DNA from 2 places in the Vibrio sp. 1078-1 genome. Region 1 is predicted to be linked to the other one. Evidence: predicted binding sites of a transcription regulator. Region 1 holds the regulator's gene; the other holds the start of a gene.
The links. The regulator MetJ, encoded in region 1, represses methionine synthesis genes. The targets are predictions, from matches to a motif close to TTAGACNTNTANANGTCTAA.

Region 1 (7,837 bases):
TACGTTTCGCGATCCGTGAAGGTGGCCGTACAGTAGGTGCTGGTGTTGTTGCTAAGATCTTCGACTAATTCATAACGAATTAAACGAAATCTTGCACTGTTCTTCTTTTTGAAGAAAGCGCATCGAAAAGGGAAGCTTAGGCTTCCCTTTTTCATTTCTAGATTACATTTAGTTATAAGTGTTGAAATAAAAGACGTCACTTTTTCGATTTAAAAACAGAGTTTTACCGGCTTTGTTTCTTAACGCTTTTACTCACCCCTCTTAACCCTTTGATCTTTTCCTGCAGCGGTAAAATCTTTATAACCAAATATTCTGAGCGGACACCATAATGCGACTGGTAACAAGAACTATTCTTGTTTATATTGTTTGTCACAGATTAGTTTTATAGGTTTTTTGAGTATGTACGTTTGTCTTTGCCATGGTGTCTCCGACAAAAAAATTAGGAAGTTGGCGATAGATGAAGGCGTAACAGATATTAAAGGAATCAAAAAGTGCACGGCATTGGGCAGCCAATGTGGTAAGTGCATCAGACAGGCCAAGGAAATTTTAGCGGAAACTAGTTACACGGAATTTAAACAAGCCAGCTAATTGCTGTAAGTATGCAGTAATTATTTGCCTTACATTTTGACACCTTCTCATTTGCTTCTACATTTAAATGAAGCCAAAGAGGAGGGTTTTGTCATGAAAGGCGATCCAATCATCATTCAACATCTCAATAAAGTGCTCGGTAACGAGCTCGTCGCTATTAATCAGTATTTTCTTCACGCCCGAATGTATAAAGACTGGGGCTTAAAGCACCTAGCAGACAAGGAATATCACGAATCTATCGATGAGATGAAGCATGCCGATCATCTAATTGAGCGTATTTTGTTCCTTGAAGGCCTACCGAACCTACAAGATTTAGGTAAGTTGATGATTGGTGAAGATACCAAGGAAATGCTCGAGTGTGACTTAAAGCTTGAAATGGCGGCTATTCCAGATTTAAAAGATGCGATTGCCTACGCTGAAGACATTCGAGATTATGTGTCTCGAGATCTCTTCCAAGATATTCTTGAAGATGAAGAAGAACATGTTGATTGGCTAGAGACGCAACTTGGCTTGATTGAAATGTCTGGTATTGAGAATTATCTCCAAGCGCAATACGTGGACGAAGAGTAACGATACTTTCTGAGTTTGCATACTCCAATAATAGTAAGAAGAAAGAGCACCTGACTCGAAAATCAGGTGCTTAACCCCGTTATCTGGTCTAATCTCTTTTATTATCGGCTTTTTAAGGATATTGCTCGCAATCTTGCCTATGAAGTTTGATTTCTATCCGATAGAATTTATGCCCCCTTACCTAAAAATAAAAAAGAGAAACGTCCATGTCTGAAGACAACCACCAAGCAGCCACTCCAGAAGAAGAACATCGCCAAAAAGCATTGGATTACCATGCTTATCCAACTCCAGGAAAGATTGCTGTCGAACTTACAAAGCCTGCGGAAACGGCGGGTGATCTTGCCCTTGCTTACAGCCCTGGTGTTGCAGAGCCAGTGCGTGAAATCGCACAAAACCCGGATAACGTGTACAAGTACACTGCAAAAGGGAACATGGTTGCTGTTATTTCTAACGGTACCGCTATTCTAGGTCTAGGTAACCTAGGTCCACTTGCATCTAAGCCAGTGATGGAAGGTAAAGCGTTACTGTTTAAGCGTTTCGCAGGTCTTGACTCTATTGATATTGAAGTTAAGCACCGCACGATCGATGAATTTGTTGATACTGTTGCGAGCATTGCAGACACTTTTGGCGGTATCAACCTTGAAGATATTAAAGCACCAGACTGTTTTGAGATTGAAAAGCGTCTGATTGAGCGTTGTGATGTACCAGTATTCCACGATGATCAACATGGTACTGCTATTGTAACGGCAGCGGGTATGCTGAATGCAATCGAACTTCAAGGTAAGAAACTTGAAGATTCAACAATTGTTTGTCTTGGCGCTGGCGCTGCCGCTGTAGCGTGTATGGAGCTTCTGATCAAATGCGGTGCAATGCGCGAAAAAATCTACATGCTAGATCGCAAAGGTGTGATTCACACTCGTCGTGATGACCTTAATGAATATAAGCAGTTATTTGCGAACAATACAGATAAGCGCACACTAGAAGACGTAATTGAAGGTGCAGATCTGTTCCTAGGTGTATCTGGTCCAAACCTGTTGCCAGCGGAAGCGTTGAAGTTGATGGCTGATAAGCCAATCGTATTCGCATGTTCTAACCCGGATCCTGAAATCAAGCCGGAACTTGCTCACGCAGTTCGTGATGACTTGATCATGGGTACTGGCCGTAGTGATTATCCTAACCAAGTTAACAACGTATTGTGTTTCCCATTCATTTTCCGTGGTGCTCTTGATGTGCGTGCAAGTGAAATCAATGATGAAATGAAACTTGCAGCCGTTGAGGCGATTCGCGAGCTAGCAAAAGAGCCTGTACCTGAAGCCGTATTGAAGGCTGCCGGTGTTGATAAGCTAGAGTTTGGTGCGGACTATATTATTCCAAAACCAATGGATTCACGTTTGCTACCACGTGTTGCAAAAGCGGTTGCTCAGGCGGCGGTTAATTCAGGTGTAGCTCGTATCGAGATGCCTGAAAACTACATGGCAGAGTAATATATCTTTCAGATGTGATACACAAAAATGGGACGCTATTGCGTCCCATTTTTTATGTCATTCATTTGGCTCGAGGCAAGAGTTATTACCTGAAACCTCTTATCAGGCTTTTTTATTCTTCGTCGAATGACTCAAATTCGATGCCCATTTCCGTCATCAGCGCTTTTACTTCTGTTGGAATATCATCAGGACGGTCTTTACGAAGGTCTTCATCTGTCGGAAGTGGCTGACCTGTGTACGCGTGCAAAAATGCCTCGCATAGCAATTCACTATTGGTTGCATGGCGTAAGTTATTGATCTGACGGCGAGTACGCTCATCAGTTAGCACCTTTAAAACTTTTAGCGGGATAGAGACGGTAATTTTTTTTACTTGTTCGCTTTTTTTGCCGTGCTCTGCATATGGGCTAATGTATTCGCCATTCCAGTCAGCCATTGCACACCTTCATTTATGTAATCGGTTAAAAATAATTTAGGTGCTGATTTTAGCTGCATTTACCGCCATAAGCAAAGACATATAGACGTCTAGAAGTGTTGACGTCTCATTTTTTGACGAGTAAAGTGAACATAACAGCAAAGGAAGCGTGTTGATCACTTTATGTTACTCATTAGATATAGCGCATTCCTATTTAGAAGTCATTACCCGTGAAAGGATACACCCATGAGCACTCGCAAACCTGCGACCATTGCAGTACGCACTGGTATTGAATCAGACAGCCAATATCATGCTGTCGTTCCACCTATTTATCTTTCCACTAACTATGGTTTTCCTGCTTTTGGTGAAGTGCCCAAGTATGATTACACACGATCTGGTAATCCAAACCGCGGACTGTTGGAAAGTGCGCTATCTGAACTTGAGTCTGGAAAAGGAGCGGTTGTTACTAACTGCGGTACGTCGGCATTAAATTTATGGGTTTCCGCTTTTCTCGGCCCAGATGATCTCATTATTGCTCCTCACGATTGTTATGGTGGTACCTATCGTCTTTTTAATACCCGAGCTAACAAAGGCGATTTTAAGGTTCAGTTTGTCGATCAATCAGACGAACAGGCTTTAGATGCTGCATTGGCACAAAAACCAAAACTCATTTTGCTAGAAACTCCGTCAAACCCTCTGGTTCGCGTAGTGGATATTGCAGCTACTTGTGAAAAAGCGAAACAAGTCGGCGCGTTAGTTGCGGTGGACAATACCTTTTTGACACCCGTGTACCAAAAACCTTTAGAGCTAGGTGCGGATTTTGTTATCCACTCCACAACAAAGTACATCAACGGTCATTCGGACGTAATTGGTGGGGTAATCATCACCAACACAGAAGCGCATGCAGAAGAGCTTGCATGGTGGGGCAATTGTATTGGTGCAACGGGCACACCTTTCGATAGTTACATGACACTGCGAGGTATTCGTACGCTTGGTGCTCGTATGAAAGTACATGAAGAGAGCTCACAGCAGGTACTGGCTTACCTACAGAAACAAGCGTTAGTTAAAACTATCTATCATCCAAGCCTGCCGGAACATCCAGGTCATGACATCGCTAAAAAGCAGCAAACGGGCTTTGGCTCTATGTTGAGTTTTGAGTTTGCTGGTTCGTTTGAGCAGTTAAAGGTGTTTGTGAAAGAGCTCCAACTGTTTTCATTAGCTGAATCATTAGGTGGTGTAGAAAGTTTGATTTGCCACCCAGCATCCATGACGCACCGTGCAATGGGTGAGGAGGCGCTGGCGGAGGCTGGGGTCTCTCATCAACTATTGCGTTTGTCTGTCGGTTTGGAAGATGCACAAGACCTCATCACAGATTTAGAACAAGCGTTCGCTAAAGCTACCCAGTAATAGGAGACGATAACAATGACTGTACAACGTCAGCTGCATAAGTTTGGTGGCAGTAGCTTAGCAAACCCAGAATGCTACTTACGCGTTGTGGGTATTCTCAAGGAGTATTCGACAGAAAATGATCTTGTGGTCGTCTCAGCCGCAGGAAAAACCACTAACCGCTTGATTGAGTTTTTGGAAGGGTTAAATAAAGATGGCCGAATTGCGCATGAAGCGCTTCAAAGCTTAAGACAGTTTCAAACTGAGCTAATAGAAAGCTTGTTGGAGAGTGAAGCAAAAGAAGAGCTGTTAGCTTTATTACATGATGAGTTCAGTACTCTCTCGGAGCTGACTGCACCACTCACTAATGCGCAAAAAGCCGCGGTACTGGGGCACGGAGAAGTATGGTCTGCTCGCCTATTGGCCGCGTTATTATCTCAACGTTCTATCCCTGCGGTTGCACAAGATGCACGAGCGTTTTTACGTGCAGAAGCGGGAACTCAACCAGAGGTTGATCGCGCTCGTTCACACCCTTTAATTAAAGAGATCCTCGCGCAGCATAACCATAAACGTGTGGTAATTACTGGCTTTATGGCTCAGAACGAGGCAGGAGAAACCATCCTACTTGGTCGTAACGGCTCTGACTATTCTGCAACGGTCATAGGCGCGCTTGCTGAAGTCAGTACTGTCACGATTTGGAGTGATGTTGCTGGTGTCTATAGTGCTGATCCACGTTTGGTGTCTGACGCTTGTTTATTACCGTTACTTCGATTGGATGAAGCCAGTGAACTTGCTCGCTTAGCTGCCCCAGTGCTACACAGTCGTACGCTTCAGCCTGTGGCGCAAAGTACCATGGACCTTAATCTCAAGTGTAGCTATCTGCCAGAGTCGGGTTCTACTCGTATTGAGCGTGTATTGGCATCTGGTCGTGGCGCTAAAATTATTACTTCATTGGATGATGTTTTATTGGTGCAGTTGTCTTTCATGCATGGGCACGACTTCGAAAAAACACAGAGTGATGTATTACAAGCGTTGCAGCGCGCGCAATTAGAGCCATTGGCATTTGAAGCTCAATCCGATCAGCATACGCTACGCTTGGCTTACACCGCAGAAATCGCCGGTGGTGCATTGAAACACTTGCAAGAGCTTGCGGTAGAGGCAGAAATTAAGCTAAAAGAAGGTTACTCGCTCTTAGCTGCGGTAGGTGCAGGCGTTACGAAAAACGCCAATCATTGCTTTGGCTTTTATCAGAAGCTAAAGCACTCTCCGGTAGAATTTATCTCTGAAACAGACTCAGGGCTGAGCCTAGTCGCTGTTTTGCGCCGTACTGATACCGAGGCGTTGGTTCAAACGATTCATAGCCAGTTGTTCCAAGCGCAAAAACGCGTGGCAGTGGCTTTATGTGGCAAGGGTAATATTGGTTCTAGTTGGTTAAATTTATTTGCGACGCAAAAAAGTGAGCTCGAAAAACGTCATGGTATGAGCTTTGATCTTGTCGCGGTTGTGGATAGCCAAACCTATTGGTTCGATGAGCAAGGTATTGAGGCGGTGAGTGTTGCTGAACGATTTGATGATGAAAGCATAGCAAACAATGGGGATTGGCTGGCACGTTTGGGAGCGCTTAAAAGCTACGATGAAGCCGTCGTGCTTGATGTTACCGCGAGTAAAGATTTGGCTCAGCGCTACGTAGAAATCGCACAGCAAGGCATTCATTTGATTTCCGCCAACAAAGTGGCCGGTTCCGCAGATAGTCAGTACTACCATCAGGTTCAAGATGCATTCGCTAAAATTGGTCGTCATTGGCTATACAACGCAACGGTTGGTGCTGGGTTACCGATAAACCATACCGTGCGAGATCTTCGTGAAAGTGGGGATGAAATCGTCGCTCTATCGGGTATTTTCTCGGGGACGCTATCATGGCTGTTCCAACAGTTTGATGGTTCTGTGCCATTTAATGATTTAGTCGATCTTGCTTGGCAGCAAGGGTTAACCGAACCTGACCCTCGTTCTGATTTAGATGGCTCCGATGTAATGCGTAAGTTAGTCATCTTGGCTCGAGAATCGGGCCTAGATATAGAACCAGACAGCGTTAAAGTTGAGTCTTTGGTGCCAGAAGAATTAAGAGAACTGAGCTTAGATGATTTCTTCGATAATGGAGCGTTGTTGAGTGAAATACTTCAAGAGCGTCTGACAAAAGCACAGAGAAACGATCAAGTGCTTCGCTATGTGGCGCGTTTAGAAAAAAATGGTAAAGCAACGGTGGGAGTCGAAGCGTTATCTCGTGAGCACGCGCTCGCCAACTTATTGCCATGCGATAACATTTTTGCCATAGAGAGCAAGTGGTACAAAGATAACCCTCTGGTCATTCGAGGACCAGGCGCAGGCAGAGAAGTGACAGCCGGCGCTATTCAATCCGACCTCAACCGATTGGCTGGTTTATTTTAAAGTTGCGATTGACCTAAAAACCCTGGAATTAATCCAGGGTTTTTTATTCCCCTATCAGTGCCATACTGAAGTCATAACCCGTGCAAAATGGCGAGATGATGCTCAAGTAGAAACTTGAACTATCTTCATTATTAACTTGAGAAAAATTCATAATTACAAGGTTGACATTAAATCGTATTCAATACATTCTGTAGACATATAGACGTCTAAACGTCGATTTTAAGGATTTGTTTTCGTGGCGGAGTGCCGCAGGGAGAGTAAGATGGGATATACGCACGCAGGCCATATCGACGCCTTGAACCAGAATATTGCTGAGTTATCAGATAACATCAATGTATCGTTTGAGTTTTTTCCGCCAAGCAGCGCTAAGATGGAAGAAACACTTTGGAATTCAGTGCACCGTCTTAAAACGCTTCAACCTAAATTTGTTTCTGTGACTTACGGTGCGAACTCCGGCGAGCGTGACAGAACACACTCCATCATTAAAGAAATTAAAGCAACAACCGGATTGGTTGCCGCTCCCCATCTCACTTGTATTGATGCGACTCGTGAAGAGTTGATTAATATTGCCGATGATTATTGGAACAATGGTATTGAAAATATCGTCGCTTTGCGTGGTGATATTCCTCCAGGTGGCGGTGCGCCTGATATGTATGCCTCGGATTTGGTTGAGCTGCTGAAATCACGCCACGATTTCGATATCTCCGTTGCAGCATTCCCTGAGGTTCACCCTGAAGCTAAAAGCGCACAGTCTGACTTATTGAACCTAAAACGTAAGGTAGATGCAGGTGCAAACCGTGCTATTACTCAGTTCTTTTTTGACGTTGAGTCTTACCTGCGATTCCGTGACCGTTGTGTAGCGGCAGGAATTGACGTAGAAATTGTGCCAGGAATTTTGCCTGTATCGAACTTTAAGCAAGCGTCTCGCTTTGCGGCACAGAACAACGTGAAA
Region 2 (7,837 bases), on a different contig from region 1:
TCGAGTATTAGGTGATGGGACACCAAAATATCTCAACTCACCCGAAACCCCGATATTTCATAAAGGTAAAGAGTTGTATGGCCTTTATGAAGTACTACAAGCGTACCGTGAGCCACCACAAATTTTAGTGGTTGAAGGCTATATGGATGTTGTCGCGCTTGCTCAATATGGCGTAGATTATTCCGTTGCCTCATTGGGAACCTCGACAACGGGCGATCACTTGCAAGTGTTATTCAGGCAAACAAGCACCGTCGTGTGTTGTTATGACGGTGACCGCGCAGGCCGTGAAGCCGCGTGGCGTGCCATGGAAAATGCATTGCCTTACCTAACGGATGGTCGCCAGTTAAAATTCATGTTTTTGCCGGATGGAGAAGATCCCGACTCTTATATCCGACAAAACGGAAAACAAGCATTTGAGCAGCAAGTGTCTAATGCGATGCCCTTGTCTGAATTCATGTTCAGCTCATTGACTCAGCAGGTCGATATGAGCACGAAAGAAGGCATGGCAAAACTGAGTACTCTTGCGGTTCCTCTCATTGATAAAGTCCCTGGCGGCACTTTAAGACTATACTTGAGAGAATTGCTTGGCCGCCGTTTGGGTTTGGTTGATGAACGCCAACTACAGCAGCTAATTTCAAAACAAGGTAAAGAGGATAAAAGGCCTCAACCTCATAAAGAAATCAAGCGAACGCCGATGCGAGAAGTGATCGCGTTACTGATTCAAAACCCACAATACGTAAGTATGGTGCCAGATCTAACTAGCGTTAGAGATTTGCCCATTCCTGGTCTAAGTTTATTTGTTGATGTACTTGATAAATGCCAAGCACATCCCCATATCAACACAGGCCAATTATTAGAGCATTGGCGAAACAGCCAAAATGAGACCCTTCTGTCTCGTCTCGCGAGTTGGGACATTCCACTCGATGAGGACAACCAAGAAGAAATCTTTTTAGACTCACTGGATAAAATTATTGCCCAGTGCGTAGAAAAACAAATTGAAAACCTGCAGGCCAAAGCAAGAAGTGTCGGTTTATCAGCCGAAGAGAAAAGGGAGCTGCTAGCACTTATGCTAGATTTAAAAGCGTAACCCTGTTTAATTAGTCAGCAACGATTTAATTTGTTATAGTAAGTGGTTTGCATTTCGCATACTGATTCCTTCACCAGATTACGAAGTTGGATACCGTCTATGGATCACAATCCGCAGTCACAGCTAAAGTCACTTGTTATTAAAGGCAAGGAACAAGGCTATCTGACCTACGCCGAAGTAAATGACCACCTACCTGCTGAAATCGTAGATTCAGAACAGGTAGAAGACATCATTCAGATGATCAACGACATGGGCATTAAGGTAGTAGAAACTGCTCCTGATGCTGATGATTTAGCACTGAACGATGACACAAATATTACCGATGAAGATGCAGCCGAAGCTGCAGCCGCTGCACTTTCTAGCGTAGAGAGTGAGATTGGTCGTACAACAGACCCAGTACGTATGTACATGCGTGAGATGGGTACTGTCGAACTTCTAACTCGCGAAGGCGAAATCGACATCGCAAAACGTATTGAAGAAGGTATTAACCAAGTTCAATCGTCTGTTGCTGAATACCCAGGCACAATTCCGTACATTCTTGAGCAATTTGACAAAGTTCAAGCTGAAGAACTACGTCTTACAGACCTAATTTCAGGTTTTGTAGATCCAGATGCTGACGACACCGCTGCACCAACGGCAACACACATCGGTTCTGAACTGACTGAATCTCAGTTAGAAGAAGAAGACGATGAAGACGTTGATGACGACGAAGATAGCGATGACGATTCAGATGATTCTGAAGAAGATGTAGGTATCGATCCAGAATTAGCGCTAGAGAAATTCAACCAACTACGCAGCACCTATCAAAATCTTCAATTAGCAATCAACGAGTACGGCTATAACAGCCCGAAAGCAACCGTTGCTAATGAAATGATGCTAGACGTATTCCGCGAGTTTCGTCTAACGCCTAAACAGTTTGATCACCTAGTGAATGAACTGCGTACTGCTATGGATCGCGTTCGTACACAAGAGCGTCTGATCATGAAGTCAGTGGTTGAATACGGCAAAATGCCGAAGAAATCATTCATCGCGCTGTTCACTGGTAATGAATCAAGTGAAGCTTGGCTGGATGAAGTTCTTGCTTCAGACAAGCCATACGCTGAAAAGATCAAACGTAACGAAGAAGAAATCCGTCGTTCAATCGCTAAGCTAAAAATGATTGAAGAAGAGACTTCTCTAAACGTACAGAACATTAAAGACATCAGCCGTCGTATGTCTATCGGTGAAGCAAAAGCTCGCCGTGCGAAGAAAGAGATGGTTGAAGCGAACTTGCGTCTTGTAATTTCTATCGCGAAGAAATACACCAACCGTGGCCTACAGTTCTTGGATCTGATCCAGGAAGGTAACATCGGTCTGATGAAAGCGGTAGATAAGTTCGAATATCGTCGTGGTTACAAGTTCTCGACTTACGCAACGTGGTGGATCCGTCAGGCAATCACTCGTTCAATCGCGGACCAAGCACGTACGATTCGTATTCCGGTACACATGATCGAAACGATCAACAAGCTAAACCGTATCTCTCGTCAAATGTTGCAAGAGATGGGTCGCGAGCCACTACCGGAAGAACTGGCAGAGCGCATGCAAATGCCAGAAGACAAGATTCGTAAAGTTCTAAAAATCGCTAAAGAGCCTATCTCAATGGAGACACCAATCGGTGACGACGAAGATTCGCATCTAGGTGATTTTATCGAAGATACAACGCTAGAACTTCCGCTAGATTCTGCAACTGCAACTAGCCTTAAGGTGGCAACAAAAGACGTGCTTGCAGGTCTAACGCCACGTGAAGCGAAAGTACTTCGTATGCGTTTTGGTATTGACATGAACACTGACCATACTCTAGAAGAAGTTGGTAAGCAGTTCGACGTTACTCGTGAGCGTATCCGTCAGATCGAAGCAAAAGCACTACGTAAACTTCGTCACCCAAGCCGCTCAGAGACTCTGCGCAGCTTCCTAGACGAATAATCGCAGCGCATACAAGCTTTTAGAAATCAAAAAAGGTGACTTTAGGTCACCTTTTTTATTATCTACTGTTCTAAGTGGATAAAAACTAAGCGCAATTGCCCTAGTTGGTATCTAGACACCTTGCAACGCTTCCCCTATAATCGTTGTCCTATTAAGGCCCCTTAGCTCAGTGGTTAGAGCAGTCGACTCATAATCGATTGGTCCGCAGTTCAAGTCTGCGAGGGGCCACCATATTTCGAAAGGCGTAGCAGGTTAATACCTACTACGCCTTTTTTGTATCTTATATCTTTGGGTACAGTTTCGGTTGCGGTAACTCGTCACTAACCTCGTAATAGCTTTTCCTCTTCCCCTCTTCTTTAACTATTATCTGGCTCTCTATACGAGCAATAGAAACAAAATGTCTGCTCGTGATTTAAACCATTGACCCTCAGACAACTTCTGATAGTATGGACGTATAGACGTCTAAAACAAAAAATGGAGCTACAATGAAAAGTATTGGTCACTTAAAGAAACTAGCTTTGATTCTCACGGCAGTAGTCGGCTTAAGCGCTTGTGGAGAAAAAGATGACTCTGTCATTAAAGTGGGCGCGACAGTTGGACCACATGCACAAGTAGTCGAGGCGGTAGCGAAGGAGGCAGCAAAGCAAGGTTTGAATGTCGAAGTCATTGAGTTTTCTGACTACGTGACACCTAATGCCGCCCTTAGCGACGGTAGCATCGATATTAACAGCTATCAGCACCAGCCATTTTTAGACAACTTCAACAGTAGCCATAACGCCCAATTAGTATCAATTGGTCAGTCCATTCTTATGCGTATGGGGCTTTATTCCAATAAGTATCGCTCACTGCAAGAGCTTCCAAACAATGCACGTATAGCGCTTCCAAATGACCCTACCAACGGTGGTCGTGGTCTGTTGCTACTCGCCGATGCAGGTTTAATTGAGCTGAAACAGGGTGTTGGCCATAAAGCCGCCCTAACTGATATCACAAAAAACCCAAAATCATTTGAATTTGTCGAGGTAGATGCCGCTCAGCTACCAAGAACATTAGATGATGTGGACGCGGCTGCGATTACAATGAACTACGTAATGTCTTCTGGTTTAGATCCGAAGAAACAAAGTATCTATCTTGAAGCAAAAGACGCCCCATTAGCAGTCATGGTCATCGCCACTCGTGACGCAGACAAAAATAATGAAGCGTATAAAAAGTTCGTTTCTATTTATCAATCTCAAGCGATTCGTGATTATCTCGATCGCACTTTCAAAGGCACAATCGAAGCAGCTTTTTAATCAATAAAGCAGCGAATACTTTGCCCCACGAATCAGATAGAAAAGAGGCTAATGTTTTCTCATAGCCTCTTCTTTTCATTACTCACTAAATCGACTCATTGTCGACTTTCAGCCTCTAACTTCATTGCCAAATAAGCTTGATCAGCAGAAACCAATTCAGGGCGGTTAATCAACTTCCAGAGGAAGTATGGTGGGATTAAAAATACGATGAAGTAGAGAGATTCATGGAAAAAAACATCGGCTATCGTTTGCTGATGCTCCCAAAGTGCCGTCAGTGCGAAGAGCTCTAACATCACGCCTAATACGCCAAAGACGACAGAGACAACAATCGCTAAACCCAGTAGTTCTCTAACAAAGTGCTTGTATGCCATGATACTAATTCCTTCTAGCAATAAGTCATACTAACTTACGCTCATAAGAAACAAGTGAGCTTGATTATTATCAAACTCACCTCACCACTGTTAAGAACTTAGTTTTATAAAAAAGTACTTGTATATAGCGTCGGCGAAGACTGATTTCCCTATCACAGAGCATAGATACCTCTACAAATAGAAGGTGATGGAACGACCAACTATTGACTATATGAGCGCAACTTTAATCAGATAAGTAATATTGAACCGTCGATACCACTCGTACTTTCTTAATGTAAGGCGTGTTGCTGTCTCGGTCATAAATCGAGAACTGCCCTTGAGTTGCACGTTTGATCTTACCCAGTGAACTCTGTGAGTCTTTCGCAAATTTCTCAGCCACTTCACGCGCATTCTTAGTCGCTTCTTCGATCATGTCTGGCTTCACATCATTCAGCTTAGTAAAGCTGTACTCAACACGATTTGCATAAGGATCTTGGTTAAGCAAAACGCCTTGCTTTCCTAGCTCACCTATTTCATTGATTGCCGCTCGAACAACATCAACACTCTGGCTATAAACCGTAACGGTTCGCGAGGCCAAATAACGATACTCAATGTCTTGCTCGCTCCCATATTGCTGTGCTTTTCTGTCAATGACCGCTGGGGAAGAAAGGGAAACGCTGGTTTCAGGAAGCCCTTTGGCACTTAGAAAGTCCAAAATCAAACGGGTTTGCTGGTCAATTTCATCAAACATGGCTCCCATATCATTACTCGCTAGAGTAAATTGAATCGGCCAAATCACCGTATCAGCAGGATACTCACGCTCCGACAAACCTTTTACTGTCACGACTCTTTCATAGGCTCGGTATTTCACCGCCGTCTGCTGCATAAAATAGCCAAGTATGCCAAGACCAAGTATCAAACTTAGCCCAATCCAAAGTGCTGCTTTATTGGAAACTCGTTCCATTATTTCCCCCTGATAAATATCAACTTAGCTTAATCTTTGTTCTAGATAAGATAGCCTATCTCTTGTTTTAAGAGGGAGACATAACGCGAGTTTTGATTCATAGCACAGTGATATACCGTTTTCTTTAGTCAATAAAGCTTCATTGGTTTGTCACCAAAGGCTCATGCTTTTGCCTCTGAATTGTCATCTGTAATTTCTACTATCCAATCAGCAACTTGTACGCTGAGGTAAATATGGATAGTTCGACCCCTTTTCGTCTCCCACGTAAAACGCCGTTTGGCATTGGTGAAAACGTTGCTGAATGGGCAACCGGTTTAAACCAACTTGATAAGTTCTACGCCCAACGCCCCGTTAATGCCGATACCAAAACTTTTCTCCGCTTCACGCTGGATATCTTAGGTATCGATTATCGCATTGCTCATGGTTCACTCGACTCAGTACCTAAACAAGGAGCTACCGTCATTGTGGCGAACCACCCGCTTGGTTGTGTGGAAGGCGTCATCTTGGCCGAACTCTTGTTGATGGTACGAGACGATATCCAAATTCTAGCCAATCAATACCTGAAAACCGTACCAGAGTTAGATCAGCTCTTCATTGGTGTCGATGTGTTTGAAGGCAAAGACGCCGTCAAATCGAATATGAAGGCCCTCAGAGCGGCTAATAAACACCTCGCAAGTGGCGGCTTATTGCTTGTCTTTCCTGCCGGTGAGGTTTCCCAGTTAGTCGATGCCAAACAGCAACGCTTGGAAGACAAAGCGTGGAGTCGAAGCGTAAGTAGCCTGATCCGCAAAAACAAAGCCACGACAGTTCCAGTATTCATCAGTGGTCAGAACTCGAAACGCTTCTATATGGCAGGGAAAATCCATCCACTTTTGCGTACCCTAATGCTCGGGCGGGAGCTACTGAACAAACATGCACAAACCATCAACTTGTCTTTTGGCCAAGCGATTAAATTCAAAGAGATCAACACACTTAACGATGATCAAGTGGTGAACTATTTGCGGCTCAACACTTACTTGCTCAATCGTGAACCCCAATCAGTTAAGCCTTCTTCTTCATCAGAACTGCTCTCTCCAATAGCGGCAGGGTTACCCGTAGGCGAATTGCTTGAAGAGCTGAACAACTTACCAAAAGAGTCCAAGCTGCTAACAAGTGGTGAGTTCGATGTTTACTGCACGGAGTCGCAGAGTATCCCTTCCCTACTGCATGAAATTGGTCGCCTACGTGAGCTCAATTTCCGACAAGTTGGCGAAGGGACTGGACTAGCAATAGACATTGACCATTTCGATCATGATTACCTGCATCTGTTTGTGTGGGACAGAGAAAACCAATGCTTGGTGGGCGCGTATCGCTTAGGTCTAGTTGATCAACTGATTGAAAAGCGCGGCGTAGCAGGTCTGTATTCACGAACCTTGTTTAACTATGACCAACGCTTTATCGATCAAATGGGTAAATCCATCGAGATGGGACGCTCGGTGATTGCGCAGCAATATCAAAAGAGCATGAGCGCGCTACTACTGCTGTGGAAAGGCATCGCAACCTTCGTTCATCAAAACCCAGATTACACTCACCTATTTGGTCCGGTAAGCATTAGCAACGACTATAGCGATACTGCACGCCAATTGCTGGCTCAATCAATGACGCTGCACCACTACGACAACAATTGCGCAGAGTACGTCACGCCTTCTAACCCACTTCCTAAGCACCACCGTGACTGGAACACCAGCATGCTTACTGCTCTGGGAGATTTACAGTTACTATCACGCGTAATTGCCAGAATCGATGAAGGAAAAGGTGTCCCCGTTTTACTGCGTCAGTACCTAAGCCTTAATGGCAAACTGGTGTGCTTCAATGTTGACCCTGCATTCAATAACGCTCTAGATGGATTGATTACGGTGGATTTGCGCGATGTTCAAGAAAAGACGTTGGCAAGGTATATGGGACGCGAGCAAACTCATGAATACCTCACCTACCATGCTAATAGCAACCATAAGTAAGAGCAGTGAGTAAGAAGGGAGTTGTGAGTCAATAAAAACAGTATAGCGACTCTCTTTTACTTTTCTATCAATTAGATAAGAGCACTTCGTGAAGCACGCCGAAAAGACTCTTATAAATACATTCTATCGAAGAGTCGCAATGACATTGATCACACCAATCCCGTCGCAAACTTTCACAAAACACCAAA

Region 2: R7190_RS11530 (MetQ/NlpA family ABC transporter substrate-binding protein) is a predicted target of MetJ. The motif match lies at 3,496-3,515, and genes of this name have one in related genera.

What each region holds. Positions count from the first base shown of each region.
Region 1 covers NZ_JAWOWM010000021.1:43,863-51,699, reverse strand. The annotation lists partial or broken gene R7190_RS23265 (elongation factor Tu) at 1-68, shown strand, start outside; gene R7190_RS23260 ((2Fe-2S)-binding protein) at 400-588, shown strand; gene bfr (bacterioferritin) at 682-1,158, shown strand; gene R7190_RS23250 (malic enzyme-like NAD(P)-binding protein) at 1,365-2,642, shown strand; gene metJ (met regulon transcriptional regulator MetJ) at 2,755-3,075, opposite strand; gene R7190_RS23240 (O-succinylhomoserine (thiol)-lyase) at 3,301-4,461, shown strand; gene R7190_RS23235 (bifunctional aspartate kinase/homoserine dehydrogenase II) at 4,477-6,885, shown strand; gene metF (methylenetetrahydrofolate reductase) at 7,148-7,837, shown strand, end outside.
Region 2 covers NZ_JAWOWM010000004.1:345,551-353,387, reverse strand. The annotation lists gene dnaG (DNA primase) at 1-1,087, shown strand, start outside; gene rpoD (RNA polymerase sigma factor RpoD) at 1,187-3,049, shown strand; tRNA gene R7190_RS11535 (tRNA-Ile) at 3,205-3,280, shown strand; gene R7190_RS11530 (MetQ/NlpA family ABC transporter substrate-binding protein) at 3,535-4,338, shown strand; gene R7190_RS11525 (hypothetical protein) at 4,434-4,709, opposite strand; gene R7190_RS11520 (SIMPL domain-containing protein) at 4,933-5,652, opposite strand; gene R7190_RS11515 (lysophospholipid acyltransferase family protein) at 5,886-7,649, shown strand.